Regions from separate parts of the Allobosea sp. 10L417 genome, predicted to be linked through region 2. Evidence: predicted binding sites of a transcription regulator. Region 2 holds the regulator's gene; each other region holds the start of a gene.
The links. The regulator HrcA, encoded in region 2, represses chaperone genes, less so after heat shock. The targets are predictions, from matches to a motif close to GTTAGCACTCNCNNNNNGNGAGTGCTAAC.
Positions count from the first base shown of each region.

Region 1: a site for HrcA is predicted at 3,190-3,218, ahead of groES (co-chaperone GroES). Genes of this name have one in related genera too.
Region 3: a site for HrcA is predicted at 6,712-6,740, ahead of groES (co-chaperone GroES). Genes of this name have one in related genera too.

Region 1 covers NZ_JBFTJP010000012.1:38,857-48,879, forward strand. The annotation lists gene htpG (molecular chaperone HtpG) at 1-339, opposite strand, end outside; gene AC1DE3_RS23935 (hypothetical protein) at 445-711, opposite strand; gene AC1DE3_RS23940 (hypothetical protein) at 768-968, opposite strand; gene groL (chaperonin GroEL) at 1,054-2,679, opposite strand; gene groES (co-chaperone GroES) at 2,736-3,050, opposite strand; gene AC1DE3_RS23955 (usg protein) at 3,313-3,582, shown strand; gene AC1DE3_RS23960 (DUF982 domain-containing protein) at 3,682-4,074, shown strand; partial or broken gene AC1DE3_RS23965 (transposase) at 4,395-4,864, opposite strand; gene AC1DE3_RS23970 (GlxA family transcriptional regulator) at 5,182-6,168, shown strand; gene AC1DE3_RS23975 (putative bifunctional diguanylate cyclase/phosphodiesterase) at 6,235-8,076, shown strand; gene AC1DE3_RS23980 (NAD-dependent epimerase/dehydratase family protein) at 8,124-9,077, opposite strand; gene AC1DE3_RS23985 (LysR family transcriptional regulator) at 9,170-10,023, shown strand, end outside.
Region 2 covers NZ_JBFTJP010000008.1:129,608-139,630, reverse strand. The annotation lists gene ugpA (sn-glycerol-3-phosphate ABC transporter permease UgpA) at 1-525, shown strand, start outside; gene AC1DE3_RS19705 (creatininase family protein) at 525-1,274, shown strand; gene ugpE (sn-glycerol-3-phosphate ABC transporter permease UgpE) at 1,274-2,122, shown strand; gene AC1DE3_RS19695 (sn-glycerol-3-phosphate import ATP-binding protein UgpC) at 2,130-3,209, shown strand; gene hemW (radical SAM family heme chaperone HemW) at 3,367-4,572, opposite strand; gene rdgB (RdgB/HAM1 family non-canonical purine NTP pyrophosphatase) at 4,563-5,210, opposite strand; gene rph (ribonuclease PH) at 5,353-6,069, opposite strand; gene hrcA (heat-inducible transcriptional repressor HrcA) at 6,211-7,296, shown strand; gene AC1DE3_RS19670 (DUF3297 family protein) at 7,444-7,698, shown strand; gene AC1DE3_RS19665 (C40 family peptidase) at 7,847-9,055, shown strand; gene AC1DE3_RS19660 (N-acetylmuramidase domain-containing protein) at 9,071-10,023, shown strand, end outside.
Region 3 covers NZ_JBFTJP010000002.1:70,419-80,441, reverse strand. The annotation lists gene AC1DE3_RS06595 (DUF2076 domain-containing protein) at 1-574, shown strand, start outside; gene mbfA (iron exporter MbfA) at 689-1,645, shown strand; gene AC1DE3_RS06585 (L,D-transpeptidase) at 1,647-2,453, opposite strand; gene AC1DE3_RS06580 (lipopolysaccharide biosynthesis protein) at 2,620-4,050, opposite strand; gene AC1DE3_RS06575 (GNAT family N-acetyltransferase) at 4,201-4,704, shown strand; gene AC1DE3_RS06570 (DMT family transporter) at 4,701-5,543, shown strand; gene AC1DE3_RS06565 (PaaI family thioesterase) at 5,530-6,012, opposite strand; gene AC1DE3_RS06560 (MarR family winged helix-turn-helix transcriptional regulator) at 6,108-6,575, opposite strand; gene groES (co-chaperone GroES) at 6,804-7,091, shown strand; gene groL (chaperonin GroEL) at 7,146-8,783, shown strand; gene phnD (phosphate/phosphite/phosphonate ABC transporter substrate-binding protein) at 9,005-9,919, shown strand.

The DNA.
Region 1 (10,023 bases), on a different contig from region 2:
GACCCGCTCCATGAAGCTACGCGTGCCGGAACGGGCGATCGTGCCGAGGGCCTCGATCATCTCGTCATGGCTCATGCCGATGCCGTTGTCGGCAATGGTCAGCTTGCCGGCCTCCGGTTCGGCCGAGATGGTGATCGCAAGCTTAGGCTCTTCTCCCAGAAGCTCGGGCTTGCCGATCGCTTCGTAGCGCAGCTTCTCGCAAGCGTCGGCTGCGTTCGAGATCAGCTCGCGCAGGAAAACGTCCCGGTCGGAATAGACCGAATGCACCATCATATGGAGCAGGCGAGAGACGTCGGCTTCGAAGCTGCGATGCTCGGCTGTGGTGGCGGTCGTTGTCATCGGGGTTTCTCGAAGAGACGGGGCGGCAGGGAGTTCCTGGCAGAGAGCGATATCCCGCGGAAACGCGGCAAGCTAGCCGGTCGGGGCGACGATTGGGAGCGGAACTCATCGGCTCCCCGACGCTTGTCGGTTGGAAAGCGTCCTGATCAGAGCAAGTATGGCGTTCAACCGCGCGGTCGCGAACTCGCCCGCGCCGGGCAATTGGGCCTCGACATGGGCGGCGACGGTCTGCCAACTTGCCGATCCATCCCGTGTCATGACGGCCAAGAGGTTATCCTTCAATCCATATGTCGCGCTTTCGGCGTTGGTGATGAGAGCCTTGAAGTGGTCGGAAGGGGCGATGTCCTTAGGTTGCTGCGGGCCGTCGGTCATGTCGGATGCCAGATGCGATTGAGACGAATGCAGGGGCTTTCCCGGGGGGCTCTCGACTAGGCTTTCTCGCGAAACCGATCGATCGCACGCTCTGCGAGATCATCCTCGTCGAGCGCCAGAGGAACCAGCGAAGCAACGATATATGCGAGGTTGTTTCGCTCGTGTTCGCGAGAGCCTTCCGGAAGCGACGGCTTGAGTTCGGCCCATGCCTTTTCGAGTGCGGCCTCGGCACGGGCCAGATCGACGGGATCGGTCAACGTTGAAAAGGGCATGGCTTTGCCTCGGCGTGCCGGGAGATCGCGGCGCTGGAAGAGGGCGCCGCCGAAGCGGCGCCCTCCATGCTCAATAGTCCATGCCACCGGCGGGCATGGCCGGCGCCGGATCCTTCTTCGGCGCCTCGGCGATCATCGCCTCGGTGGTGATCAGCAAGCCCGCGACCGATGCCGCATCCTGGATCGCCGTGCGCACGACCTTGGTCGGGTCGATGATGCCGGCTTTGACCAGATCGCCATATTCGCCGGTCTGGGCATCGTAGCCCCAGGCGTAATCCGTAGACTCCAGCAGCTTGCCGACCACGACCGCGCCATCCCCGCCGGCATTCTCGACGATCTGGCGGGCCGGGGCAGTGATCGCCTTGCGGACGATCTCGATGCCGGTCTTCTGGTCTTCATTGCTGGGCACGACACCTTCGAGCGCCTTGACCGCGCGCAGGAGCGCGACGCCGCCGCCGGGCAGAATGCCTTCTTCCACCGCAGCGCGGGTCGCGTTCAGGGCATCGTCGACGCGATCCTTCTTCTCCTTGACCTCGACCTCGGTCGCGCCGCCGACGCGGATCACCGCGACGCCGCCGGCGAGCTTGGCCAGACGCTCCTGCAGCTTTTCGCGGTCGTAGTCCGAGGTGGTATCCTCGATCTGGGCCTTGATCTGGGCTACGCGGGCGTCGATCTCGACCTTCGCGCCGGCCCCGTCAACGATGGTCGTGTTCTCCTTCTCGATGCGGACCTTCTTGGCCCGGCCGAGCATGTCGAGTGTGACGGTCTCCAGCTTGACGCCGAGATCCTCGCTGATCGCGGTGCCGCCGGTCAGGATCGCGATGTCCTCCAGCATGGCCTTGCGGCGGTCGCCGAAACCCGGAGCCTTGACGGCAGCGATCTTGAGGCCGCCGCGGAGCTTGTTGACGACGAGCGTGGCCAGGGCCTCGCCCTCGACATCCTCCGCCACGATCAGCAGCGGCTTGCCAGTCTGCACCACCGCTTCCAGTAGCGGCAGCATCGTCTGGAGTCCCGAGAGCTTCTTCTCGTGGATCAGGATGAAGGGGTCTTCCAGTTCCGCGACCATCTTCTCCGTGTTGGTCACGAAGTAAGGCGAGAGATAGCCGCGATCGAACTGCATGCCTTCGACGACGTCGAGCTCGGTCTCGGCTGTCTTGGCTTCCTCGACGGTGATGACACCCTCGCTGCCGACCTTCTTCATCGCCTCGGCGATCATCTCGCCGATCGTCCGGTCGCCATTGGCGGAGATGGTACCGACCTGCGCGACCTCCTCCGAACCGGTGATGGTCTTCGAGTGCTCGCCGAGCGACTTCGTAATCGCTTCGACGGCTAAATCGATGCCGCGCTTCAGGTCCATCGGATTGATGCCGGCGGCCACCGCCTTGGCGCCTTCGCGAACGATCGCCTGGGCGAGCACGGTCGCCGTCGTCGTGCCGTCGCCAGCCGCGTCGTTCTGCTTCGATGCCACCTCGCGGACCATCTGGGCGCCCATGTTTTCGAACTTGTCGGAAAGCTCGATCTCCTTGGCGACGGTGACGCCGTCCTTTGTGATCCGAGGCGCCCCGAACGACTTCTCGATCACGACGTTGCGGCCCTTGGGACCCAGCGTGACCTTCACGGCATTCGCCAGCGTGTCGACGCCGCGCAGCATCCGCTCGCGCGCGTCCTGCGAAAACTTCACGTCCTTCGCAGCCATGATTCCTCACTCCTTCAGACTTGAGGTTTCAGGTTGATGATGGGGATGAGGCCCCGTCAGGCGGCCTTCTTGAGGGCGGCAGTCGTCTCGACGACGCCCATGATGTCGGATTCCTTCATGATCAGAAGGTCCTGGCCATCGATCTTGACCTCGGTGCCGCTCCATTTGCCGAAGAGCACGCGGTCGCCGACCTTGACGTCGGGCGGCACGAGCTTGCCGGTCTCGTCGCGTGCGCCGGCGCCGACGGCGACGACCTCGCCCTCCTGCGGCTTCTCCTTGGCGGTGTCGGGGATGATGATCCCGCCCTTGGTCTTCTCCTCGGCGTCGATGCGCTTCACGACGACGCGGTCATGCAGTGGCCGAAACTTCATGAGTTCCTCCGGTTTCCATGTCGGTCACATGTCAAAGCGGGTCGGCCCTGTTCGGGTCTCGCGGCGAGGTTCCGCGCGCCCCTGAGGCGCCGTGCCCGCGCGATGATTTGGGTTGCCCGATTTTTGCCTTCAAGAGGCCGGCAGCACTTTTTTTGATTGAGTGCTAACAGGCTGAAAAGGCAGCGCAAACGCAACTTTTTGGCTTGCCAAGGCGTTGGAAACGCGCTGCCATCGGGACAGTGAAACCTGGGAGCTGAAAGGAATGGTTTCGACAGACTTCGCCCGCCAGATCGCCGGCTACGGATTGACCACCGCCGGGATCCTATACCGCTTGCCCGACCACCCTTCGATCCTGCAGGAGTACATCTGGCAGGACTACGACCTCGCCCCGCGCTTCCCCGAGCTCAACAAGTTCCTCGCCTTCTGGCAGACCAAGCTCGACGGCAAGCTGTTCCGCATCACCGTCGCGCACAAGGACCTGATCGGCCCGGCCGACCTCAGTGCGGTGAGCGGCGAATTCCGGCTCCAGTAGCGACGAGTTGCGCTTCGTCCCGATCGATCGCTGCAAGGGCTTGATCTGAGCAAAACCCTCACCAGAATCAGGGAGCCGCCGATCATGACAATCGGCTCGATGCGGGCGGCAATCAACCAAACCGGATCCATGTTGCTTCCAGGAGGATATGGCTATGGCAACGTTGGCAATCGCTCCTCGTTCGGGGAGGACTGCATGATGACATCAGACGACTTCGAGAGGCCGGTCGTGATCCTGACCGGGCTCGGGTATCCGGCGGCAATCGCCTCTGCGATGGAGGCCTACATGTTCCTGGCCGACTTGCCGATCAGCAGGCGAGATGCGGTCCACGGCTTTGCGCTGAAGGCTTGCCTGGCGGCGATCCGCGGCGAGATCGAACCGGATACGGCGCGCGGCTTGTTCGCGTCATGGGCGGAAAAGCACGAGCTTCTCGCGCCCGACGTCGCCGCATTCGCCGGCAGCCGGAGGGAAGGCTCGCGCGGCCACGCCTGATTAAGGGCCCGACCTCGCTTTAGCGAGGCCGGGCTCTTCGTAAGCTGGGTCTCCGCAGGCGCCCGCCGGTTTGTGTACGCCATGCGCCGATACCGTTCTCTAACGGGTCAAGGTCTGGCAGCTTTGTCATGAGCGGTTGATGCCGTTGGGTGCCTGCGTTCTCTGCGTACTCTTTGGCACTCGATGGGGTCAGCTGGGCGCAAAATTGGCTAGTTGAAAGCGCAGTCGGCCGACATTGGGCAGCGGCATGCTACGGAATCGGCGCCATCATCTGCTCCCTCCCTCGGACGTCGCTCCTTGGGAGCTCGTAGCGACTTAGCCTCGACATCGACGATGACGGCATGGTCGAGATCGATCAGATAGTTGGTGCATAGGCGAACCGTCCATTGCGCCGGCGGATCGGAGCGCGGAACTTCGGATCAGCCCTTCCGCGATGCAGCGCGGGACGGTCTTCTCGAACAGCTCGTTTAGGAGATCGTTCTCACGAAAGCGGCCATGCCGGTTCTTCGAGAAAGTTCGAGTGGTCGGGAACATCGCCCTCCAGCCCAAGTCGCCAAAACCAGCGATAGGCCAGGTTCAGATGGACCTCGTCACAGAGCCGACGCTCCGAGCGGATCCCGAAGCAGTGCCGATGAGCAGCATCCGGATCATCGGCTCGGGATCGACCGAAGGCCGGCCCATCTCGCTGTAGAACGGGCGCAGATGCGCGCGAATCTCCGAAAGTTCGACGAAGCGATCGATAGCGCGCACCCAATGCTCACGCGGCGTAAAACAGAGCTTCTTGCGCCACCCGCCGCTCGCCCCTCGTCGCGCCGCCCTCCGTTAGGACGACTGAATCAGGATTTCACAGCCGCAGCAAAGCCACCATTCCAAGTTTGCCGAAAGCGACAATTCCTGAGAGGATGACAGCATGACGGCAAGAGGATGATCACCTGCGTACGTGAGTGTCAATCGCGGGGGGGCCTCTGATTTTCTTGAGCAGCCCCGCTTAGCCGGAATTGGCCGGCGCCATCGCAGCATGCGTCAGAAGCCACCACGTAGACCGACTGGCTGCTGCGGGCTGGCATATCGCCATATCCCAGTCAGCGCTTCTCGAGGAATATCCACGTGCGGGTCATCATCTTCGCGCCTTCCGACGTTCACTCGCTGGAACTCGCGGGCTTGATGGACGTGTTTGCCGAAGCGAACGCGCGTGTTGCCGAAGGTTTCTACGAGGTCGGTATCGTTGCGGAAGAAAACCGCCCGCTCCGCTGCGGGTCGGGACTGAGAGTTTTGCCCGACTCAGACTACCTTATGTGTCCGAAGGATCCCGACACCCTTCTTGTGGCTGGAAGCGTGGGCATACCCAATGCCCCCGGCAAGGGCATGATCGACTGGCTCTCACGCGCAGCCCCGCAGACGCGACGTTACGGCTCGGTCTGCACGGGAGCTTTCCTGCTTGGTGACGCAGGACTTCTCGGCGGACGCCACGTCGCAACGCACTGGCAGTATGCGCCTCTCCTCGCCCAACGCTTCCCAGAAGCGAAGGTGGACGGAGACCGGGTCTTCATCCGGGATGGCCCCATGGTCACGTCCGCCGGATCGAGCGCGGCGATCGATCTCGGCCTTTCGCTCGTCGAAGAGGATCTTGGCCGGGACGTTGCGCTTTATGTCGCCCGCCGTCTGGTTGTGTTTCTGAAGAGGCCGGGGGATCAGTCTCAATTCAGCATGCATCTGGCGGCGCAAGGTGTCGACCGCAGTCGCCTCTACAAGGTCCTGCAGTACATCCTGAACCACCCGGCTGCTGATCTGTCCGTCAACGCCTTGGCGAAGATCGCGGCAATGAGCCCGCGCAACTTCACGCGGGTCTTCACCCAGGAAGTGGGAACCTCGCCGGCCGAGTATGTCGATCTCACACGGATCGATGTCGCGCGCTTTCTGCTCGAAGGCAGCCGATTATCGATCGATTCTATCGCCGCGAAATGCGGTTTCGGCTCGGCGCGGGCGATGCGTCGCGCCTTTCTTGCGCATCTCGGAGCGATGCCCTCGGACTACCGCGATCGGTTCCGGACATCTGGAGACGGGTCGAGACCCACTATGTCCGAAATCGGCTGACGGTTGTCTCGAAACCGCCGTGCCCGCGGATTGCCCGGCTACGGGCAACAGCGCCATTGCTTGGGTATGAAGGAGTTCAAGGGACTGAAGCCGTTGGAGTTCATGAAGTTCGCGCCGGGACCCTGCGCTGGGAATGGGGATCTCGGCTCGGACGCGCTGCTCCGCTCGATTCTGCCGCCGCTCGTCGAGGAATTCTCCGACGGTGTGGCGATCGCCCGGGTTTCCGGGGGGAACGGACCGCTTCTCTACGTCAACCGGGCCTTCGAACGTCTAACGGGGTATGCGCGTCACGAAGTGCTCGGGAAGGATTGCCGGTATCTACAGGGCAATGAACGCCATCAACCGGAAGTCGCCCGCATCGGAGAGGCCATCAGGGCCACCGAACCGGTGGACGTCACGCTTCGCAATCATCGTAAAGACGGGTCGGTCTTCTGGAACAACCTCAGCCTTAGACCTTTCACCGTCGGTGGCGAACTGCTCTACCTTGGTATTCTTCGCGACGTGTCGGCGACGCGCCAGACAGAGATCGCCCTCGATCGCGCTGCAAACCTCGACGTTGCAACAGGCTGCCTCAACCGTCAGTCGTTCATCGTTAGCGTAGAAAGGCACTTCGCGACATGTGCCGGCCCAGTGCTGTTCGTGAAGTGCGACATCATCGGCTTCCACGACATCAACGCCGGGTACGGCTATGACGTCGGGGACGCCCTGCTGATGGAAACCGGCCGCCGGCTGCGCGGGACCGGGGCTGCTCTGGTCGCTCGGATCGGCGCCAACGAATTCGTCCTGGCCTTCGAACTGACCGATGAGGCCAGCGGGCCACCGATCGTGGCCGAGGTTTGGGCCGCTCTCGCCCCCGATTTTGTGATCCCTGGGGCACATGTTTCCCTGCGTTTCGCCATCGGCTATGCGCTCGGCCAACCCGACGGCAACTTGATCACCTTGATCCGGAATGCCGGCGCAGCGCTGCACGCGGCAAAGGCAGCTCCGCTGAGCGGGCCTCGCCGGTTTCAGCACGCCGATGAAGAGGAGGCGCGCAATCGGGTCCGAATGACCCGCGAGTTGAGAGCCTCTCTCGCAAAGGATGAGTTCATCCATCACTTCCAGCCCCAGGTCGATCTCGCGACAGGCCAATACGTAGGTGCGGAAGCCTTGATAAGGTGGAATCACCCCCTGTTTGGTATCGTCCCGCCAGGCCGATTCATCGAAGCGGCGGAGCGCAGCGGCGTGTTGCTCGACCTCGGCGAACGTGGGCTTGCCGCCGTTGCCGCCTTTGCGCGCAGGATCAACGAACACCGGGATAAACCGCTGCGCTTTTCCGTGAATGTGTCCGCGACCGAGTTTTTGCATCGCGACATGGCGGAAGTTGTCGACCGTGTTTTACGACAGTCCGGCGTCCGGCCGGACTTGCTGACACTCGAAATCACCGAAAGTATGTTTCTCAATGACACGCCCGGCGTGCTGGAGGCGTTCCGCCGGCTGCGGAATCTCGGCGTCGGCCTCTCCGTCGATGATTTCGGGACCGGATATTCCAACCTTCGGTCCCTTGAGGCGTTTCCTGTGACCGAGATCAAGATCGACCGGAGCTTTGTCGGAGGCCTGACCGCCAGCCCTTCGAAGACGGTCATCGTCCGGGCCATCATTGACTTGGGGCGCGCCCTTGGACTCACCGTCGTAGCGGAGGGCGTAGAGACGGAAGCTCAGCGAGTGCTGTTGAAGGGCATGGGCTGTCCAATCGGCCAGGGCTTTTTATTCGGTCGCCCTGAGGGCGGCGAAGGTTTTGCCGCGAACCTGCGTCGGGAATCTCCCGACGACTCGACACATCGCGCAATGAGCGATGGCTCCTTTCGAGCCAAGACATCATTCGGCTCTCTGGGCACCCTTCATTCCCCACGCGGCGACAAATCCTGACGGAGCGCGCCAGGAGTAGACGTTGGCATGCTGCCCGAAACCGGACGTCAGCGCGGACCAGCCAATGCCTCCGAAAGGCAGCCTACAGCCACCAGTGTTGTGCGAAGAGCGTCTTCAAGTGGCGTGTGCGGCTCGGGGCCGATCGTCTCGATGAGGCTCTGGTTGTCGAGGCGCACGCCGTGTGTCCAGAAGGGGCGCATCTCGAACAGTTCGCGCATCGTGACATCGAACAGGCCCGCGATGGGAAGCACTGGCCACGGGAAGGGCCAGATCCGCGCCGAAGTCCTCCCTGCTGCGCGAAGTACCGCCCGAGCGAAGGAGCGGCCGTCGGCATCCCAGTACCCCGCGAAGTGGTAACGCGCGAAGGGCGGCAGCATGTCCTGCCGATGGAGAAGCCGCGCGAAGGTCTCCGCAACGTCCGGCAGATAGGCCCAGGCGTGCCCGGCACCGCGGCGCGAGGGTGTCATCACGCGATTGACCGGCTTGCCGGGCTGGATCATCCCCTGCGAGAGCCAACTGTTGCCGGGTCGAGGTCCGAAGAAGTCGCCAGCGCGCAGAATGAGCGCTCGCAGCCCCGGCGTCCTCCGCATCCGTTCCTCCATCTCGCGCCGGATCGCACCCTTGCGGGTCTGGGGCCGCTGCGGCGCATCCGGATAGGCGACCGGCATTTCGGCCGGATCATAGTTGTAGATCGTGCCCGGCAGGGTCAGCCGCGCGCCGTTGGCGAGGGCGGCGGCGATGCTGTTGTCGAGCATCGGCATGACCAACTTGTCCCAGTCACGATAGCCGGGCGGGTTTACGGCATGCACGATGGCCTCGACATCCTCGGCGGCCGCGAGAACGGTGGCCGGATCCAGCGCGTCGCCGACCCGCCAGTCGATCCCGTCGCCGTGACGGGGCGTGCGGCTGAGGCCGCGCACCTCCCAACCGTGGGCGATCAGGGCCCGTGCCGTCTCGCCGCCGATCCCGCCGCTTGCGCCGAGTACCAAAGCCTTCCGCATGGGTCATCTCCCTTCGAGTTCCGGAAGAGAGATGCGCTGTCTGAGGTCGGAAGGAAATTGCCGAACTTTGACGGTCAGCCTATCATAGTTTGATGAGCTGGGATGACGTGCAAGCCTTTCTCGCCGTGTTTCGAGAAGGCAGTTTGACGGGTGGAGCCCGCGCACTCGCGCTTGCTCAACCGACTGTACGACACAGGATCGAGGCGTTGGAGCGCCAGGTCGGCACGGCACTTTTCACCCGAACTCCTACAGGCCTGACGCCAACGGAGACCGCTTTGACGCTCTTTGGCCATGCCGAGGCGATGAGCCATGCAGCAGAAGCCCTGCTGCGCACCGCATCCGGCTCAGCCCGTGAGATAGCCGGCGTGGTGCGGGTCTCCGCCAGTGAGGTGATCGCGATTGAGGTGCTGCCACCTATCGTCGCCCGGTTGCGCGAGGCCTATCCGGAGCTGGTCATCGCGTTAAGCCCGAGTAACCGCAACGAGGACGTGCTGCGGCGAGAGGCCGATATCGCCGTGCGGATGGCGCCGACGGCGCAGGACGGCCTGGTCGCCCGTCGCATTGGGGCCATCGCGATCGGCTTGCACGCTCACCGCGACTATCTGGACCGGACCGGATGGCCACGCGACCTCGCCGATGTGATCGCGACCGGCCTGATCGGGCTTGAGCATGACGATGCCATCTTGAAAGCATTACGTGCTGCCGGCTCGCCGCTCGCGATGGCTAGAACCGTCTTTCGCAGTGACAATCATCTGGCGCATCTCGCAGCGATCCGGGCAGGCGTCGGCTACGGCTTGTGCCAGGTGCCGCTCGCGGCACGTGACGGCGCTCTCGTTCGCCTATTCCCTGACGACGCCACCTTCGACCTGGAGACCTGGATTGTCACGCACGAGGACCTTCGCTCAATCCCACGGATCAGCGCCGTGATGGAAGCAATACGGGATGG
Region 2 (10,023 bases):
ATTGCCGGCGTGCTCTGGATCTTCATGTTCGATCCCTCGCTGGGCATGCTCGCACGGGGTCTGCAATCGCTCGGCATTCCCTGGAACCCGCGGCTCAACGGCAATCACGCCATGCTGCTCGTCATCCTCGCGGCGACCTGGAAGCAGATCAGCTATAATTTCCTGTTCTTTCTCGCCGGCCTGCAGTCGATCCCGAAGAGCGTGATCGAGGCTGCCGTCATCGACGGTGCCCGGCCGATGCGTCGCTTCTGGACCATCGTCTTCCCGTTGCTCTCGCCGACGACCTTCTTCCTGCTCGTCGTCAACATCGTCTACGTCTTCTTCGACACCTTCGGCATCATCGACACCGTCACCGGCGGCGGTCCCTCGGGCGCGACCGAGACGCTGGTCTACAAGGTTTTCTCCGACGGCAAGGGCGGCTCCAATCTCGGCGGCTCGGCGGCGCAGTCGGTGATCCTGCTGATCATGGTCATCGGAATGACCGCGATCCAGTTCCGCTTCATCGAGCGCAAGGTGAGCTACTGATGGCGTCCGTGCTCTGGATGGACCTAACCGCCGAGGAGCTGCGCGCCAAGGCGGCGAAGGACGCGATCGTCGTTCTTCCCGTCGCCTCGATCGAGCAGCACGGGCCGCATCTTCCCGTCGGCGTCGACACCATCCTTTGCAGCGGCGTCTGCAAGGCCGCGGCTGAGCGTGCTGATGATGTCGACGTCGTCGTCGCGCCGACGCTGTGGTGCGGCATGGCCGAGCATCACATGGCCTTCGGCGGAACCTTCACCTTCGATATCCCGACCTATCGGGCAGTGCTGCTCTCGCTCCTGAAGAGCATCGAGCGCCACGGTTTCCACCGCGTGCTGATCGTCAACGGCCATGGCGGCAACATCGCCGCGCTGACCGCCTTTCTGCCCGACTTCGCCCGTGAGACGCGGCTGCATGTCGAGGCGACCACCTATTTCCTGCTGGCCGAGGCCGCGCTCCCGGCGCTGCTCGAGGACCAGAAGGGTGTGCAGCACGCTTGCGAGGTCGAGACCTCGATGATGATGGTGCTGGCGCCGGGCTGCGTTCGCGAGCCGCGCCTGTCGGAAGCGTTCGGTGCGCGGGGTGGGTCGTCTGGACGCCCGGAGGTTTCTCGCCACCGTTCCTTCCGGGACATGACCGAAACCGGCGTGATCGGCGATGCACGCCGCGCGACGGCTGAAAAAGGTCAAGCCTGTCTCGATGCCTGCGCGGAAGCGCTGGCCGGCCTGCTGCGCGAGATGGGGAAGGGGATCTGATGGTCGAGGACCGCCGCCTGGGCGACATCATCGCCTATGTCATCCTGACGATCGGCGTGCTGATCGTCGCCTTCCCGGTCTGGCTGACCTTCGTCGCCTCGACCTGGGATGCCTCGACCGTGATCAACGGCCAGATGCCGCTCTATCCCGGCCCGTATTTCCTGGAGAACTACAACCGCATCCTCTTCATCGGCACGTCGAGCACGACGCGCGAGCCGGTGATCCACATGATGCTGAACTCCTTCATCATGGCGATGGCGATCGCGCTGGGTAAGATCTTCATCTCCGTGCTCTCGGCCTATGCGGTTGTCTATTACCGCTTTCCGTTCCGCATGGCCGCCTTCTGGATCATCTTCATCACGCTGATGCTCCCGGTCGAGGTCCGTATCTTCCCGACGTTCAAGATCGTCTCGGACCTGCGGATGCTCGACACCTATCAGGGTCTCGCCGTCCCGCTCATTGCCTCCGCGACGGGCACGTTGCTCTTCCGCCAGTTCTTCATGACGATCCCGGATGAGCTGCTCGAAGCCTCCAAGATCGACGGTGCCGGCCCCTTCAAGTTCTTCAAGGACACGCTGCTGCCGCTCTCGATAACAACGATCGCGGCGCTGTTCGTGATCCAGTTCATCTATGGCTGGAACCAGTATCTCTGGCCGCTTCTGGTGACGACCAAGGACTCGATGCAGACCATCGTCATCGCCATCAAGAAGATGATCGTCACCGCCGACGCGCTGACCGAATGGCAGCTCGCCATGGCCACGGCCATGCTCGCGATGCTGCCGCCCGTCCTCGTCGTCATCGCCATGCAGAGGCTCTTCGTGAAGGGCCTGGTCGAAACCGAGAAGTAATCCGCGAATGGCCCAGGTCACTCTCAACAGCGTCAAGAAGGTCTATGCCGGCGGCGTCGAGGCCGTGAAGGGCGTCTCCTTCGACATTCCCGACGGCGGCTTCTGCGTGCTCGTCGGCCCCTCCGGCTGCGGCAAGTCCACGCTGCTGCGCATGGTCGCCGGTCTCGAGACCATCTCGTCCGGCGAGGTCGCGATCGGCGAGCGCGTCGTCAACCAGATCGAGCCGGCCGACCGCGACATCGCCATGGTGTTCCAGAACTATGCGCTTTACCCGCATATGAACATCTACGACAACATGGCCTATGGGCTGCGCAACCGCGGCACGCCGAAGGACGAGATCGACAAGCGCGTGAAGGAGGCGGCCCGCATCCTCGCGATCGAGCCCTTCCTGGAACGCCGGCCGCGCCAGCTCTCCGGCGGCCAGCGCCAGCGCGTCGCCATGGGCCGCGCCATCGTGCGCAAGCCGCAGGTCTTCCTGTTCGACGAGCCGCTCTCGAACCTCGACGCCAAGCTGCGCGTCCAGATGCGCGTCGAGATCAAGAAGCTGCAGCGGGCACTCGGCGTCACCGCGATCTACGTCACGCATGATCAGGTCGAGGCGATGACGCTCTCCGACAAGCTCGTGGTGATGAATGCCGGGCAGGTCGAGCAGATCGGCCTGCCCGCCGAGGTCTACCGCAAGCCGGCGAGCAAATTCGTTGCGACCTTCATCGGCTCGCCACCGATGAACATCCTGCCGGGCGTGGTCGACGGCCACGGCATCGTCGCGCTCGGCGACACCGTGTTGCAGGCGCACGACCTGCGCGAGGATCTGCCGCCCCAGATGCCGGTCGAGGTCGGCCTGAGGCCGGAGGATGTCGAGATCGTCTCCGATGACGATGCCGGCTCGCTGCCTTTCGATGTCGAGTTCATCGAGGAACTCGGCGCGACCCAGCTCTTCCACGGCAAGCTCTCCGGCCAGCCCTTCGTGATGCAGGCGGCGACCGGCGACGTTCCTGCTCAGGAGGGCCGGCTCTGGATCACGGTCGATCCCGGCAAGGTCCATGTCTTCGACCCGAAGACGGGCGCGCGGCTGGGGAAGGACTGAGCGGGGCGCTGCGGAAGCCGCAGGCGCTTGTACCCCGTCATGGTCGGGCTTGTCCCGACCATCCACGTCTTCGCTGGTCGAGGCTCGTGCTCAGGACCTGGATGCTCGCCACAAGGGCGAGCATGACGGCGGTGACGCCCGCGAATGACGGCGAACCTCAAGCCGCCAGATCGGCCACCAGCGCGTCGAGCAGCAGCGCGCCGTCCGGCGTCGCCGCGAGCCGGCCGCCTTGCCGGTGCAACAGCAGCTTCTCCTCGATCAGGCTGGCAATGCGCTTGGCATTGAGCTCGCGGCCTGCGAGCGCCTTGAACACTGCGGGATCGATACCTTCGACCAGACGTAGGCCCATCAGCAGATATTCGTCGCCCTGCGATTCCTCGCTCAGGCGCTCGTCCTCGACCAGGGCCTGACCCTCGGCCTCGACCCGTTCCAGCCAGATTTCCGGCCGCTTCTCGGTCGAATGCGCCATCCGCCCTTGCGCCGTCACCAGCCTGCCATGGGCGCCGGGGCCGACGCCGGCATATTCGCCATAGTGCCAGTAGACAAGATTGTGGCGGCATTCCGCGCCCGGCCGGGCGTGGTTGGAGATCTCGTAGACCGGCAGGCCGTGCTTGGCCGTGATCTCCTGCGTTGTCTCGTAGAGCGCCGCACCCGCATCATGGTCGGGGATGGCGAGCTTGCCGGCCCGGAACAGCCGCTCGAAGGCGGTGCCGGGCTCGATGGTGAGCTGGTAGAGCGAGAGGTGCTCGGCCGCGTGGCTGATCGCCAGCTCCAGCTCCGCGCGCCAGAGCGCCGGCGTCTGCGCCGGCGAGCGGGCATAGATCAGATCGAAGGAATAGCGCTCGAAATACTTGCGTGCGATAGCGACGGCCGCGAGCGCTTCCTCGGCCGAATGCATTCGGCCGAGCGCCTTGAGATCGGCATCGTTCAGCGCCTGCACCCCGAGCGAGACACGGTTGACGCCTGCCGCCCGGAAGTCACGGAAGCGGCCGGCCTCGACGCTGGTCGGGTTCGCCTCCAGCGTCACCTCGCAATTCGGATCGACCGTCCAGTGCTCGCCGATCGCGTCGAGGATCGCCCCGACCGTGCGGCCCTCCATCAGCGAGGGCGTGCCGCCGCCGAAGAAAATCGAGGAGACCGTGCGGCCCGGCGCCAGCGCGGCGCGATGCGCGATCTCGCGGTGGAAGGCGGCGATGTACCGGGCCTGATCCGGCGGCTGCAGGCGTACATGCGAGTTGAAGTCGCAATAGGGGCATTTGGCCAGGCAGAATGGCCAATGCACATAGACGGCAAAGCCCGCATCCGCAGTCGGATGCGAGGCGGTGGGCCGCTCCGACAGGGCGGCCGCGGCACTCACGCCGATTTCCTCAGGCAGGCGGCGGCAAGCACATGGAACGCGCGCGCCCGATGCGACAGGCCGGGCGAGCCATCGGCCGGGATGCCGTGCTTCTCGTCCGCCGTCATCTCGCCGAAAGTCTTGCCCTGGCCATCGGGGAGGAAGATCGGGTCGTAGCCGAAGCCGCCCGCGCCACGGGCCTCATGAGTGACCGTGCCGAAGACGCGCCCCTCGAACAATTCCTGATGGCCGTCCGGCCAGGCGATGACCAGCGCCGAGACGAAATGCGCCCTGCGTTTGTCGGGCGTGGCGGCACCGCGCTTGGCCAGCTCCATCTGCACGCGTGCGATCGCCGGGGCGAAATCCTTGCCCGGCCCGGCCCAGTTGGCCGAGAACAGGCCGGGCGCACCGTCGAGCGCATCGATGCAAACGCCCGAGTCGTCGGAGAGCGCCGGTAGCCCGCTCGCTTTGGTGGCGGCCACCGCCTTGATCGCCGCATTCTCCGAGAACATGGTGCCGTCCTCGACCGGCTCGGGCAGGCCGAGCTCTCCGGCCGAGACGAGCTCAATGCCGTAGGGAGCCAATAGCTGGCGCATCTCGCGCAGCTTGCCCTGGTTGTGGGTCGCGATCACGACCTTGCCGGTGAGGAGGCGGTGGTTCGACATCGGTTTTCTCGTATCCGCCTCGTCATCCCGGGCTTGAGCTGGGATCCATCGAAAGGCGCCGAAGCTCTACGATGGATTCCGGATCTCCGCTTCGCCAAGTCCGGAATGACGGCGTTGTTTCGTTGTCTATGCGATCAATCGATCAGGCTACCGCCGCCTTCTGCAGCGCGACGAGCTTGGAAACGCCGCCCTTGGCGAGCTTGAGCAGCGCGAGCAGCTCGTCCTCCGAGAAGGGCGCGCCTTCTGCCGTGCCCTGCACCTCGACGAGGCCGCCTGCGCCGGTGATGACGAAATTCGCATCGGTCTGCGCGCCGGAATCCTCGACATAGTCGAGATCGATCACCGGGTTGCCGGCGACGATGCCGCAGGAGACGGCGGCGACATGGTCCTTCAGCGGGTGGGTACCCTTGAGGAGCCCGCGGCCTTCCATCCACTTCAGCGCATCGTGCAGGGCGACCCAGGCGCCTGTGATCGAGGCAGTGCGTGTGCCGCCATCGGCCTGCAGCACGTCGCAGTCGACGACGATCTGGCGCTCGCCGATCGCAGTCAGGTCGACGACGGCGCGAAGCGAGCGCCCGACCAGTCGCTGGATCTCCTGCGTGCGGCCGGAGGGCTTGCCGGAGGTGACCTCGCGGCGCGTGCGCTCATGCGTGGCGCGCGGCAGCATCGAATATTCGGCGGTGACCCAACCCTTGCCGGTCCCGCGCAGCCACGGCGGCCCCTTTTCCTCGACAGTCGCGGCGCACAGCACCTTGGTCTCGCCGAACGTCACCATGCAGGAGCCCTCGGCATAGCGCACCACGCCGCGTTCGAGCGTGACCTTGCGCATCTCGTCGGCGGCGCGTTTGGAGGGTCGCATGAAATGATCCTGTCTTGCGGAGAAGTGGCGGCTTTTAGGCTCTCCCGCCCGGTACGGCAAGGCAGGAGCCTTTCCGCCCCTTGATCCATGCGCATCGTATGACGACAATAGGATGGAGGAACGGTTCGCCCGTAAAGGTTCATGAGCGCCCATACCCCCCGCCCCGAGACGATCAGCAGCCTGGTCGAGACCGATCAGCGCTCGCGCGAGATCTTCCGCCAGATCGTCGACGGCTTCCTGGCGACCGGCGAGCCGGTCGGCTCGCGCAACATTGCCCGCCTGCTGCCGATGTCGCTCTCGCCCGCGACGGTGCGCAACGTCATGACCGATCTGGAGCTGGCCGGGCTGATCTACGCGCCGCATACCTCTGCGGGGCGACTTCCGACAGAAAGAGGCCTGCGCTTCTTCGTCGATGCGATGATGGAGGTCGGCAATCTCACCTCCGACGAGCGCAAGCGCATCGAGGCGCAGATCAGGGCTGCCGCAACCAACCGCAGCCTCGACCAGACGCTGACCGAAGCCTCGGCGCTCCTCTCCGGCCTGTCGCGCGGCGCCGGCGTCGTCGTCACCACCAAGGCCGACCCAAGGCTCAAGCACATCGAGTTCGTCCGGCTCGATCCCGCCCGTGCGCTGGTCGTTCTGGTCGCGGACGATGGCACCGTCGAGAACCGCCTGCTGGCGTTGCCGCCCGGCCTGCCGGCCTCGGCGCTGAGCGAGGCGGCGAACTTCCTCAACGCCCGCATCATCGGCAAGACGCTCGCCGAGCTGCGGGGCGAGATCGCGACCCAGCGCTCGCAGATGGAGCGCGAGCTCGATGCGCTGACTGCGCGCCTCGTCGAGAACGGCATCGCCACCTCGTCGGGCCCGAGCAGCGACCGCCATCTGATCGTCCGTGGCCAGGCTAACCTGCTCGAGGATCTGAAGGCGCAGGAGGATCTCGAGCGCATCCGCCTGCTCTTCGGCGATCTCGAGACCCAGACCGACATGATCGATCTTCTGTCGCGGGCGGAGGACGGCGATGGCGTGCGCATCTTCATCGGCTCGGAGAACAAGCTGTTCTCGATGTCGGGCTCCTCGATGGTGGCGGCGCCCTTCCGCGATGCCGAGCAGCGCATCGTCGGCGTCGTCGGCATCATCGGCCCGACGCGCCTGAACTATGCCCGCATCGTCCCGATGGTCGACTACACCGCCAAGGTGGTCGGCAGCCTGCTCGACGGCGAGCGTTGAGGCGAGAGCAGGGTGCAAAAATAGTGAGAACCGTTTTTTCGCGATCCTGCTCTGACTTTTGAAGACGGATTTGGCTTCCGGCGCGGATGAGGCTACCTCTGCGCGCGAAAGCGACCCGTTCGCGCCCGAACATCCAAGGCCAGAGCCATGTCAGACCAGCTTCCCGACCGCCTCTCCGTCAACCCGGACAGCCCGTTTTACGACGCCGAGGTGCTGGCGCGCGACATCGGGATCCGCTTCAAGGGCGTCGAGAAGACCAATGTCGAGGAATATTGCGTCTCCGAAGGCTGGGTGAAGGTCGCGGCCGGCGCCGCCAAGGACCGCTTCGGCCGCCCGATGACGATCACGCTCAAGGGCGCTGTCGAGCCCTATATCCGCGGCGCGGCTCAGGCCGAGGGCTGACGGAAGGTTCCCCTACGGCTGAGGAGACGAGGCGCCGGGCAGTGGCCGGCGCTCTCGGGAGCCTCTCGCATTAACGCAGTTGCCGCTACGGCATTGCGTTGAGGCGGCGTATATGCATTGATCATGCAACCAATGGTTGCGTGAGGCGATGATGCTGTCTCCTTGGTTGCTGATTGCGAACACCCTCCGAGGCATCTCCGAATACAAGGGCCCAGCCGCGGAACCGCGGATCTTGGAGATGTTCCGCCTGTCGGGGCACGGTCAGGTCCGCAGCGACGAACAGGCGTGGTGTGCGGCTTTCGTCGGTGCCTGCCTCGTGCTTTCCGGCTACGCGTCGAGCCGCTCGCTGATGGCCCGCAGCTATCTCAACCTCGGTGCGAAGCTCGAAGAGCCACGCGAAGGCTGCATCGTGGTGCTCTCGCGCAACGAGGCGAACAGCTCTTACGGGCATGTCGGCTTTTTCCTGCGCGAGGATGACGAGCACTTGTTCGTGCTCGGCGGCAATCAGAGGGACAGCGTCACGGTCTCCAGCTATTCGAAGTCCAGGCTGCTTGGTTTTCGGTGGCCAACCGAGCGGGTGCCGGTTGCGGCCAGCGGCCTCCTGCCGAACATTCTGCAGCTCGGCGTACCCGACGAGCAGATCACGACGGAGGCTTTGGAGAACGAGCAACGCGGGGTGCTCGGCGCGATCGATGGAGGGCAAGGCCTCCCCGAGTTTCTGCCCCTCGGTCCTGGCGTCAATCCAGATTTCATCGACAAGGTCGAGGCCGTCCAGAAGCTGCTGAACAAGCAAGGCTATCCGCCCGGGACCGAAGATGGCGATTACGGGCTGCGGACAATGACGGCCGTCTTCTCCTTCCAGCAGGCCAACGGCATCCCGCCGACGGGCATCGTCGATGCCTGGACCTGGTTCCAGCTCCAGAACGGGGAGCCGATGCCGCTCTGGCCGGAGCGGCGCAACGAGACGGCGCGGGAGCTGAAGCGGGAGGGCTCGCAGACGATCGCGCTGACCGACCGCGGGCGCTGGCTCGCGCTCGCGACCGCGCTGTTCGGCGTATTGGGGCTGACGGATGCGCGAACCGGCCTCTTCGAGAAGACCGGTCAGTTGGCCACCAAGGCCGAAGCAGCCGCAACGCAGGTCGTGCAATCCTCTTCGGTGACGGACTGGGTCATGCCTGCGGCCCTTGCCGACGAGGCGGGGAGCTCCCTGCCCACGATCCTGCCGGTCCTTCTGGGTGCCAGGGGCGGAGTCTGGATCATATTGATCGCGCTTGCCGTCATGCTCTGGCGCAATGCTCAGGCGACCACCGCCCAGCGTGTCGACGAACACCGGACGGGCGCGAATCTGCGTTACTGATCGAGGGGGGAGCCTATGGTCGATTTCACGCAGGACATCGTCAACGAGATCACGCGGCTGGCCCAGACACAGGGGCTGGAGCCGGCCGTAGCTCTCGCCGTCGTCGAGGTCGAGAGCAATGGTCGCGCCTTCGAGGCCGACGGCGCCACTCCCGTCTTCCTGTTCGAGAAGCATGTCTTCCATCGGCTGCTGCGCGAGGCTGCGCCATCGCTGCTGGCGCGGGCGGAAGCGGAGGGTCTCGCCATCCCGAGCTGGCAACGCGCCTCTCAATACGCCGATCAGGGGCGTGCGGGCCGTCTGAGTGTGCTGCAGCGCGCCCGGGCGATTCACGAGGAGCTCGCCAATCGCTCGGCGTCTTGGGGCCTCGGCCAGATCATGGGCTTCAACGCGGTCGCGCTGGGCTACGCCTCGGCCACCGATATGGTCGCGAGCATGGCAACGGGCGTGACCGCGCAGATCGAGGCGATGCTGCGCTTCATCGCGATGAACCCCGCGATGACGCGGGCCTTGCGGAGCCGCGACTGGGCCGGTTTCGCGTATCGCTATAATGGCAAGGGCTACGCCGCGAACCGCTACGACACGCGGCTGGAAACAGCCTACGGGGCCTGGGCGGCGCGGTTGCGCATGCCCGGTGCTGCCGCCACGGTCCTGTCCCCTTCGGTCACGCGCGGGCGGACCGAGATGGAACGCGTGCAGGAGCACCTTGCCCGTCTGGGCTATTCGGTGGGCAAGATCGACGGTCTCTTCGGTCCAATCACCTCCGGCGCCCTCTTCGCCTTCCAGATGCAGAATGGCCTGTCGGCGACGGGACAGCCCGACGATGCGACCTTGCTGGCTCTCGCGGGCGGGTTGCCGATGCCGATCGCGCGGGCGCGAGCGCAGGCGACGCCGGGAGATCTGTATGAGGATGGCGTGCCTGCCATCGTGGCCGCCGACAACAACCGCAAGGCCGCGATCGGTGTCGGCGC
Region 3 (10,023 bases), on a different contig from region 2:
CGGCTTCCTGTCCGGCATCTTCGGTGGCGGCAACGTGCCGCGCACCGGGTCGGTACCATCCGTGACGCCGCGAGCCGATGCGCCGGCCCCCTCCGGCGCCTGGAACACGCAGCCGCAGGGCCAGCCTATGCAGGCCGCTCCGATGCAAGCCGCTCCACAGACCGCCGCGCCGATGCAGCCCGGCCCATGGAGCAATCAGCCGCAGCAGGCGCCCGGCCGCGGCGGCGGCTTTATGGCGAGCGCACTGAGCACGGCGGCGGGCGTCGCAGGCGGCGTCGTTCTCGGCAACGTCCTTGCCAACGCCTTCAGTGGCGCGGGCGGGGCTGCGAAGGCCGCAACCCCGGCGGCCGCAGCCGATACGAACGCCAATGCCGGCGCCAATACGCAGCAGGCGGCCTATGATCAGGGCGCCTCGGATCAGGCGGCCTATGATCGCGGCTCGTCCGACCAGGCGGCGCAGGATCGCTCGGATCACGGCCAGGGCTATGACGGCGAGGCCGACACCCAGCAGGCCAATTACAATGACGACGACGATCCCGGCTTCGATTCCGGCGACGACGACAGCTGGGTCTGACGTCAGAGTCTCCGCAACGCCCGCCCAAAAGGCGGGCGTTCTTTTTTGGGGCGAGCCCTTCCCTTTGTAATCCAGAGCTCGTAGATTGGAATTATTCTAATCTACGAGTCTCCCATGAAACGCGTCACCGATCTCAGCGAGGCCGAAATCCTCGCCCTCGCCATTTCGAACGAGGAGGAGGATGCCCGCATCTACCTCTCCTTCGCCCAGCGCCTGCGTGCCAACTATCCGCATTCGGCCGGGATGTTCGAGGAGATGGCGGCCGAGGAGCACGGCCACCGCCATAGTCTGCTTGCCCTTTATGAGAGCCGTTTCGGCAAGGAGCTGCCGCTCATCACACGACAGGACGTGAAGGGCTTCCTCAAGCGCAACCCGGTCTGGCTGCACGAAGACCTGCAGCTCGACGCGGCACGCCGGCATGCCGCCTTGATGGAGCTCGAAGCGAGCCGCTTCTATGCGAGCGCAGCCGAGCGCGCTGTGGACACCGGCACCCGGAAGCTTCTCGCCGACCTTGCCGAGGCGGAACGCGCACATGAGAGCCTCGCCGAGCGGCTCGGCGAAGAACTCAAGACCTCGGGCGCAGCGGATGAGGAAGAGGAGACGCGGAAGCGGCTGTTCGTGCTCCAGATCGTCCAGCCGGCACTCGCCGGGCTGATCGACGGCTCGGTCTCGACGCTGGCGCCGATTTTCGCCGCGGCTTTCGCGACGCATGATTCCTGGAACGCCTTCGTCGTCGGCCTCGCGGCCTCGATCGGCGCCGGCATCAGCATGGGCCTGACCGAGGCACTCTCCGACGACGGCGTGGTCACCGGGCGAGGCCACCCCTGGGTGCGCGGCGGCGCCTGCGGCATCGCGACGACGATCGGCGGGCTCGGGCACACCCTGCCCTATCTCATCCCCGATTTCTGGCTGGCGACCGCCATCGCCGGCGTGATCGTCGCCTGCGAGCTCGTGGTGATCGCCTGGGTGCGCTGGCGCTACATGGATACGCCGTTCGGCTCCGCCATCGTGCAGATCATCCTCGGCGGCCTGCTCGTGCTGGCCGTCGGCATCGCGATCGGCAGTTCCTAACTCAGATCACCAGGACCTTGGCGCCGACGCGGACGCGCTCATAGAGGTCCTGGACGTCGTCATTGGTCATGCGGATGCAGCCCGAAGAAACGGCCTGCCCGATCGTGTTCGGCTCGTTGGTGCCGTGGATGCGGTAAAGCGACGAGCCGAGATACATGGCGCGCGCACCCATCGGATTCTCCGGCCCGCCGGCCATGAAGCGCGGCAGATCGGGGCGGCGCTTGAGCATTTCCGCCGGCGGCGTCCAGCTCGGCCATTCCGCCTTGCGCGAGACCGTCTTCATCCCGGCCCAGGAGAAGCCGGGGCGGCCGACGCCGATGCCATAGCGCAGGGCACGGCCACCCGGCTGCACCAGGAAGAGGAAGCGCTGTGGCGTGTCGATGATGATGGTGCCGGGCTTGTGCGGCCCGTCATAAGCGACTTCCTGCTTACGGAAGCGCGGGTCGACGAGTTGCTGGATGCCCTGCTGCGGCTCGACAGGCTGACCGAGCGCCGCCACACGGCGACCGGCCTCCGGCTGGCGCGCGGCCTCGAAGGGATCGGCCTCGTAGCCGGGGGCAGATCGAACGTTCTGGCCGTAGGCGTACTGACCACCGGGACGGTTATAGACGGCACCGCCGCGGCCATAGGGCGTGGGGTCACGGCCCGTCATCAGCATCTCGATGAAGCCGCCGCCGTAATTCGCGCGGCCGTGCGCCGCTGCCATCGGATCACGGGGCGCGGCATAGCCATAGCCCTGCGCCATGGCTGCGCTGGTGGTGAGGGTGCCGGCAGCGACCAGCAACGGAAGGACAATCGTTCGACGCATGACGCAAGACTCTCGACATCGGCTGCCGAAAACCTGCGGAATGGCCTGAAAGGAATGGTGAATCGCGGAGTTCCAGCACGCGAATCACGCCGAAACCCAGCCAATTCGCGGAATTAACCTTAGCGGGGCATCAAGCCGCAGGGTGAAGGAAGTGTTGCAGCGCGGGTCAGCGCTTTAACCCTTTTCGGGCGAGCCAGCGCAGCTTCAGGCCACTGCGCCAGCGGCCGACATCGCAGGCGAGAATCGCCACCGCATAGGCCAACCCGCCAAGGCCGATCTGGAGCGGCAGCTCCGCCAGAGCCGGCAGGCGGTTCTGCAGCGGCCAGACCACGAGAACCATCACGGCAGCGGCGAGGACGACACAGCCGAGATCGCGCAGCGGCGGCCAGGACGGCAAGCTGCGCAAGGCCACGATTCCCGTCACTGCAAAGGCCGTCACGAAGGCGGCACTTTGCGAAATCGCGATCGTTCCCGGTCCGGAGGCGCCCGGTATTGCGAAGATCGCGGCGAGATTGACGGATAATCCGGCGAGGGCCGCGCAGGTGGCGACAAGGGTGCGCCTTGCCAGCAGGAAGACCGGGTAGATCGCCGCCTGGAACAGCGCGATGGCGGCGAAGCCGGGCAGCAGCAGGGCCATGTAGTAGGCGAAGTGACCTCGGAAGCTGGCCGGCACCACGAGGCGTTCGAAGGCCGGCAGCGTCAGCCAAAAGCCGAGCGCAACGGGCAGCACGACGGCAAGCACGCCCACCATGTTGCGCGCGATGCGCTTCTGGGCGGCAGGGCGGCCGCGCGTCTCGTCGAGGCGAATGACCTCACGCAGCAGCAGGATCTCCAGCATCGAGGCCAGCACCGGAAACAGCCTGAGGCCGATATCGGAGGCGAGCGAGAAATAGCCGGCTTCCGCGAGGCCGAAGCGCTCCGCCAGAATGGCGCGATTGAGCAGCGGGATCAGTGAATAGACGGCGTTTCCGGCCACCAGCGGGAGTGCGTAGCGGGCGAAGCTGCGGGCAAGATCGGCGCGTGCGGCGGCAAGAACCGGCCCCGCATCCGCCAGCCTGCGGCGCACTGCGAGCACCGAGACGATGGTGCTGGCCAGCCCTCCCAGCAGGACGGCCATCGGATCGCGGAGCCACCATGCCGCGCCGACCATCAGCGCGAGGGCAAAGCTGCTCCTGACGAGGACGAGCCGGGCATAGGCAGCGTCGAGGAAGCGCGAGCGGGCGATGGCACCGTGATAGTCGAACCAGCCGGCGCCGACGCCGCCGGCAACGGCCACGGCGAGCAGGGTCATCGGCAGGCCCGTGTCGATTCCGGCGAGCAGCGCCGCCGCCAGGAGCGCGCAAAGGGAAAGGCCGATGCCGGCGAAGAGCAGATCGAGCGTCGCGCGGATGCCGGGGTCGCTTTCGCAGCTCTGCGCCGAATAGAAGCGGACGACCGAGAGCTTCAGCCAGTCGAGCAGTGCCGTGTTGATGAGCACGACGATCGCGGCGCCGATGGCATAAAGGCCGAACGCCTCGGGCCCCAGGAACAGGGCGACGAGCAACCCGAGGACGAAGTTCAGCCCGGCATTGACGATGAAGGGCAGAAGAACGGTCATGTTGTCTCGGTCGCGGCGCCCGTGCGGCAAGGGTCTTTTGACACCGGCAAGCGCAGGAAACCTGCCATGGTCCCTAACAGCCTCTAGGCCATCGGATCGAAAAGTGGAATCGGGTTTCTCGGAACAATCCGATGCTCTAAGTCAATCGCCATGACTGCCTTGCTACCGCCGATCCGCGACGCCCGCGATTCTGATTCCGAACCGCTCGCCAGGCTCATCGCCGCGAGCTTCGCCGAATATCCGAATTGCCATTTCGAATGGTCCGAGTTTCCCGAACTGCGTCGCCCGGCCAGCCACTTCGCAGCCAAAGGCGGAAAACTCTGGATCGCGGATTCGCCCCATGGCGGCATCGCCGGCTCGCTCGGCGTCACGCCGCTGCCGGAGCAGAACGCAATCGAGATCACCAAGGTCTATGCCGATCCGGCCTTTCGCGGTTCGGGCCTGGCGCAGGCGCTCTTCGACGAGGCGCTGCGCTTCGCCGAGGCCGGCAGCTTCAGCGAGATGATGCTATGGTCCGACAGCCGCTTCGCGCGTGGCCACCGCTTCTACGAAAAGCTCGGTTTCGTGCGCTGGCCGGGCGAGCGCTATCTGGCTGACGTCTCCGCGAGCTGGGAATACCATTTCCGCAAGCCGCTTGCCGCGCCGCCGGCATGACCTTGTCCATCGCCCTGCGCGCTGCGCTCGGCATCGCCCTCCTCACCGCCATGGATGCGGTGATCAAGGGCCAGATGCAGCAGCATCCTTTCATCGTCGCGCTGTTCATGCGCTTCCTGATGGGCGGCCTCTGCGCGCTCGCCGTCCTCGCGCTCGCCCGCCCGGCCCGCCCGACCCGCGACAGCATCATCGGCAATGTCGCGCGCGTCCCGCTCGTCGTGCTGACGGCTGGCAGCTTCTTCTATTCGGTCTCGGTGCTGCCGCTCGCCGAAGCACTGACGCTGTCGTTCCTTGCCCCTGTCTTCGTCGCGGTGCTCGGCGGCCTGCTCCTCAAGGAGACGATCGACCGGCGCGTGCTGCAGGCGCTCGCCTTCGGCCTCGCCGGCATGCTGGTCATGGTCTGGCCGCGGTTGCAGGGCCATGTCAGCGGCGCCAGCCTCGGCGTCGCCACGGCGCTGTTCTCGGCGGTGAGCTACGCCTTCAACCTGATCCTGCTGCGGCGCATCGCGGTCCGGGAGCACCCCACGGTCATCGTCGCCTTCCAGAATATCGGGCCGGCGCTGTGCCTCGCCGTCCCGGCATTCCTCGCCTTCGTGCCGATGACATTGGCGGATCTCGCGATCTATCTCTTCGCCGGTGCGCTGGGCGTCGCGGGCCATCTCACGCTTACCTCGGCCTATGCCAAGGCTGCGGCGTCCCGGCTGGCGGCCATCGAATATACCGCCCTGATCTGGGCGAGCCTGCTCGGCTTCTTCCTCTTCGGCGAGGTGCCGCTCTACACGACCTATCTCGGAGCGCTCCTGATCGTGGCCGGCGCCGGCGCGGTCAGCCGGCGCTAGCTTTCGCCGGAAACACCATGCAGGTTTCGGTGCCGTGCGCGAGCAACTTGCCGCGCTCGTCGCGCAGATTGCCTTCCGTCGTGATGACGGAACCGCCACGATGGATCAGCCTGCCTTCGCAGCGCACCGTGCCGGAATCCGGCATCACCGGCCGGACATAGTTCAGCTTCATCTCGAGCGTGGTGTAACCCTCGCCCGGCTTGAGCGTGGAATGGGCGGCGCAGGCCATGGCGGAATCGAGGATCGTCGCGGTCCAGCCGCCATGGATCGTACCGAGCGGGTTGAAGAAGCGCGGGGACGGCCTGCCGACAAAGACGACCCGCCCTTCATCCGCCTCCACCAGATCGAAATCCATGGTCCCGGCGAAGGGCGGGGCCGGGTGCCTGCCGTCGATGATGCCGCGCAGGAAGCTCAGGCCATCGCCCGCGACCAGCACCTCGCGGGACACCACTCCGAACGTTCGATCCATGACCACCCCTCAATTCGTGTATCTGCACGATAGAGAAAGCACGTTGAATGCGTCAACAGAGCCAACGGGAATCGTGCGGAAGGAGCCTCGATATCTCAACGCGGATCGCGCGCGGCGCGGCGCAGCGCCTTCAGCCCGTCGCGGGTCTCGCGCCAGCGCTCCTCGCCGAAGCCGCCTTCGATCTTGTCCTGCGCCGACCGCCAGAAGGGGATGGCAGCCTCGATCGCCGCCCTGCCCTTCTGCGTCACCGCATAGACAGCGGCACGACCGCGGCAGTCGACCGGCTCGACCATGCCCTCGGCGGCAAGGAGCTGGAGATTGCGGGTCAGCGACGTCCGCTCCAGGGCAAAGCGCTCGGCCAGCTCGGTGATCGACTTCCAATGTCCGGTGCTCAGCGCCGAGAGCAGCACGAACTGGGTGATCTTCAACCCGCTCGGCCGCATTGCCTCGTCATAGGCACGGGTGACGGCGCGGGCCGTCATCCGGACATGCAGCGCCACGCAGGATCGGGCGATATCGTCGAGGCGCGGATCGGGCGCAGGCGGGGGAGGGAGTGTCGTCATTCAGCCATCTTAGCGTGTTCTAGCGCGTGCGGCAGCTGGAAGGCGAAGGGCTGCGGTGCCGCATCCGGCGACGTTCACTTTGTTGTCGCAGGCTTCCTTGACTCTCCGGGACCCCGAGCCTATCTCCCCGCCATCTGTTAGCACTCTCATTCGCTGACTGCTAACAGCCTCCCCCGGGTGTCCATCAGCGGCGCCCGAACCGAATAAGACCGAGAGGAAGACAGAACCATGAAGTTCCGTCCGTTGCATGACCGCGTCGTGGTCCGCCGCCTTGACAGCGAAGAGAAGACCAAGGGCGGCATCATCATCCCCGAGACCGCCAAGGAAAAGCCCCAGGAGGGCGAGGTCATCGCCGTCGGCTCCGGCGCGCGTGACGAGGCCGGCAAGCTCGTTGCCCTCGACGTCAAGAAGGGCGACCGCGTCCTGTTCGGCAAGTGGTCGGGCACCGAGGTCAAGATCGATGGTCAGGACCTCCTGATCATGAAGGAATCCGACATCATGGGCGTCGTCGGCTGATAGCCGCCTGACCGCTTTCTCAACTTTTCAATTTCAGTCCAAGGAGTAGCTCTCATGGCTGCCAAAGACGTCAAATTCGGCACTGAAGCCCGCGACAAGATGCTGCGCGGCGTGGATGTCCTCGCCAATGCCGTGAAGGTCACGCTGGGTCCGAAGGGCCGCAACGTCGTGATCGAGAAGTCGTTCGGCGCTCCGCGCATCACCAAGGACGGCGTCACCGTCGCCAAGGAGATCGAGCTTTCCGACAAGTTCGAGAACATGGGCGCCCAGATGGTCCGCGAAGTCGCTTCGCGCCAGAACGACCATGCCGGCGACGGCACCACCACCGCCACCGTTCTCGCCCAGGCGATCGTCCGTGAAGGCGCCAAGTCGGTTGCGGCCGGCATGAACCCGATGGACCTGAAGCGCGGCATCGACCTCGCTGTCGAGGCCATCGTCGCCGATCTCAAGAAGAACTCGAAGAAGGTCACCTCGAACGCGGAAGTCGCGCAGGTCGGCACCATCTCGGCCAACGGCGACTCGTCGGTCGGCGAGATGATCTCGAAGGCCATGCAGAAGGTCGGCAACGAGGGTGTCATCACCGTCGAGGAAGCCAAGACCGCCGAGACCGAGCTCGACGTCGTCGAGGGCATGCAGTTCGACCGTGGCTACCTCTCGCCGTACTTCATCACCAACTCCGAGAAGATGGTCGCCGAGCTCGACGACCCCTACATCCTCGTCTTCGAGAAGAAGCTGTCCTCGCTCCAGGCGATGCTGCCGATCCTCGAGGCCGTCGTTCAGACCGGCAAGCCGCTCCTCATCATCGCCGAGGACGTCGAGGGCGAGGCTCTGGCCACGCTCGTCGTCAACAAGCTCCGTGGCGGCCTGAAGGTCGCGGCCGTCAAGGCTCCGGGCTTCGGTGATCGCCGCAAGGCCATGCTCGAGGACATCTCGATCCTGACCGCCGGCCAGATGATCTCGGAAGACCTCGGCATCAAGCTCGAGACCGTGACGCTCAACATGCTCGGCCGCGCCAAGCGCGTGCGCATCGAGAAGGAGAACACCACGATCATCGACGGCGCCGGCAAGAAGAAGGACATCGAGGCTCGCGTCGGCCAGATCAAGGCCCAGATCGAGGAGACCTCCTCGGACTACGACCGTGAGAAGCTCCAGGAGCGTCTGGCCAAGCTCGCCGGCGGCGTCGCGGTCATCCGCGTCGGCGGCGCGACCGAGGTCGAGGTCAAGGAGAAGAAGGACCGCGTCGACGATGCTCTGAACGCGACCCGCGCTGCGGTCGAAGAAGGCATCCTTCCCGGCGGTGGCGTTGCGCTCCTGCGCGCCCTGTCCTCGGTCAAGGGCATCAAGACCCAGAACGACGACCAGAAGACCGGCGTCGAGATCGTCCGCAAGGCGATCGCCGCTCCGGCCCGCCAGATCGTCGACAACGCCGGCGATGACGGCGCGGTCGTGATCGGCAAGCTGCTCGAGTCGAAGGACTACTCCTACGGCTACAACGCCCAGACCGGCGAGTACGGCGATCTGGTCAAGGCTGGCATCATCGACCCGACCAAGGTCGTGCGCACGGCGATCCAGGACGCGGCTTCGATCGCGGGCCTGCTGATCACCACCGAGGCGATGGTCGCCGACCTGCCGAAGAAGGACGCCCCGATGCCCCCGATGGGCGGCGGCGGCATGGGCGGCATGGACTTCTGAGGAAGTCCAGGCGCTCAAGCGCTTTGACTGCCGAAACCGGGCACGCCCGGTTTCGGTGGCGGCATGGACTTCTGATCCACCGCTCCCGGCGAGACCACGGAAGGCCCGGCGCAAGCCGGGCCTTCTGCGTTTCACGGCGCCGTCATCCACCCGCCATCCAGCCGTCGCCTGATGCATGCACCCAACCGCGGTCAATTCATTCGCGTACCCTGGGAGGCATCATGCCGACACGCCGCTCAGTCCTCGCCGGCCTTGCCGCCACGACCGCCGTCCCTGCTTTCGCGCAGGCGCCGGACTGGCGACAGAGCATCAAGGAGGTGCGCTTCGGCGTCTCTTCCGCCGAGAACGAAGCGGGTGCCGTCGCCCGCACCCAGCCGATGGTCGACTACCTATCGCAGCGTCTCGGCGTGCCCGTGCGGTTCTTCCGAGTTTCGGACTATGCCGGTCTTGTCGAGGCGATGCGGGCCGATCAGGTCGACTTCGCCCGGTTCGGGCCCGCGGTCTACGCGCTCGGGCGCCGCGTGCTGGGCGACAAGCTCCAGCCGCTGCTCCGCGATGTCGATAACCACGGGCAGGAGGGGTACTATTCGGTGCTGCTGGTCCGCGCGGAGAGCCCCTACCAGAACCTTGCCGATCTCAAGGGCAAGGTCATGGCCTTCGCCGATCCGAACTCGACCTCCGGATACGCCTTCCCCGCCTATTTTCTGCGCAAGCAAGGTTTCGACCCGAAAGCTCATTTCAGCGGCACGGTCTTTTCCGGCGGGCACGACAACTCCGTATTGGCGCTGGTGCGGGGCCAGTTCGACGTCGTCGCGACCTATCAGGTCAATACCGAGTCCGGCGTCGCCCAGCGCCTCGCCCAACGCGGCATGATCCAGGCCGGCTCGACCCGCGTGCTCTGGACCTCGCCACTGATCCCCTCCAGCCCGTTTTCGACGCGCGCCAACCTGCCGCAGGGTCTCAAGGACGACTTCGTCGCCGCGATGAGCGCGATGAAAGAGGCCGCTCCGGACGTCTGGAAGACCTTCACCGACGGCCATGTCTCGCGCTATGCGCCCGCGCGCCATGAGGATTATCTTGACGTCATCGCCGTCACCGAAGAGCTGGAGGCTCAGCGCAAGGCGCGGAGCGGCTGAGGCCTTTCCGAGCCACCCGCAAGCTCCCCAAGCCCGCCATGGCATTGCCATGCGTTTGTCGCCGTGCCTGATGAAAATGCGGGCAGTGTCCCTCGGGTCGCCCC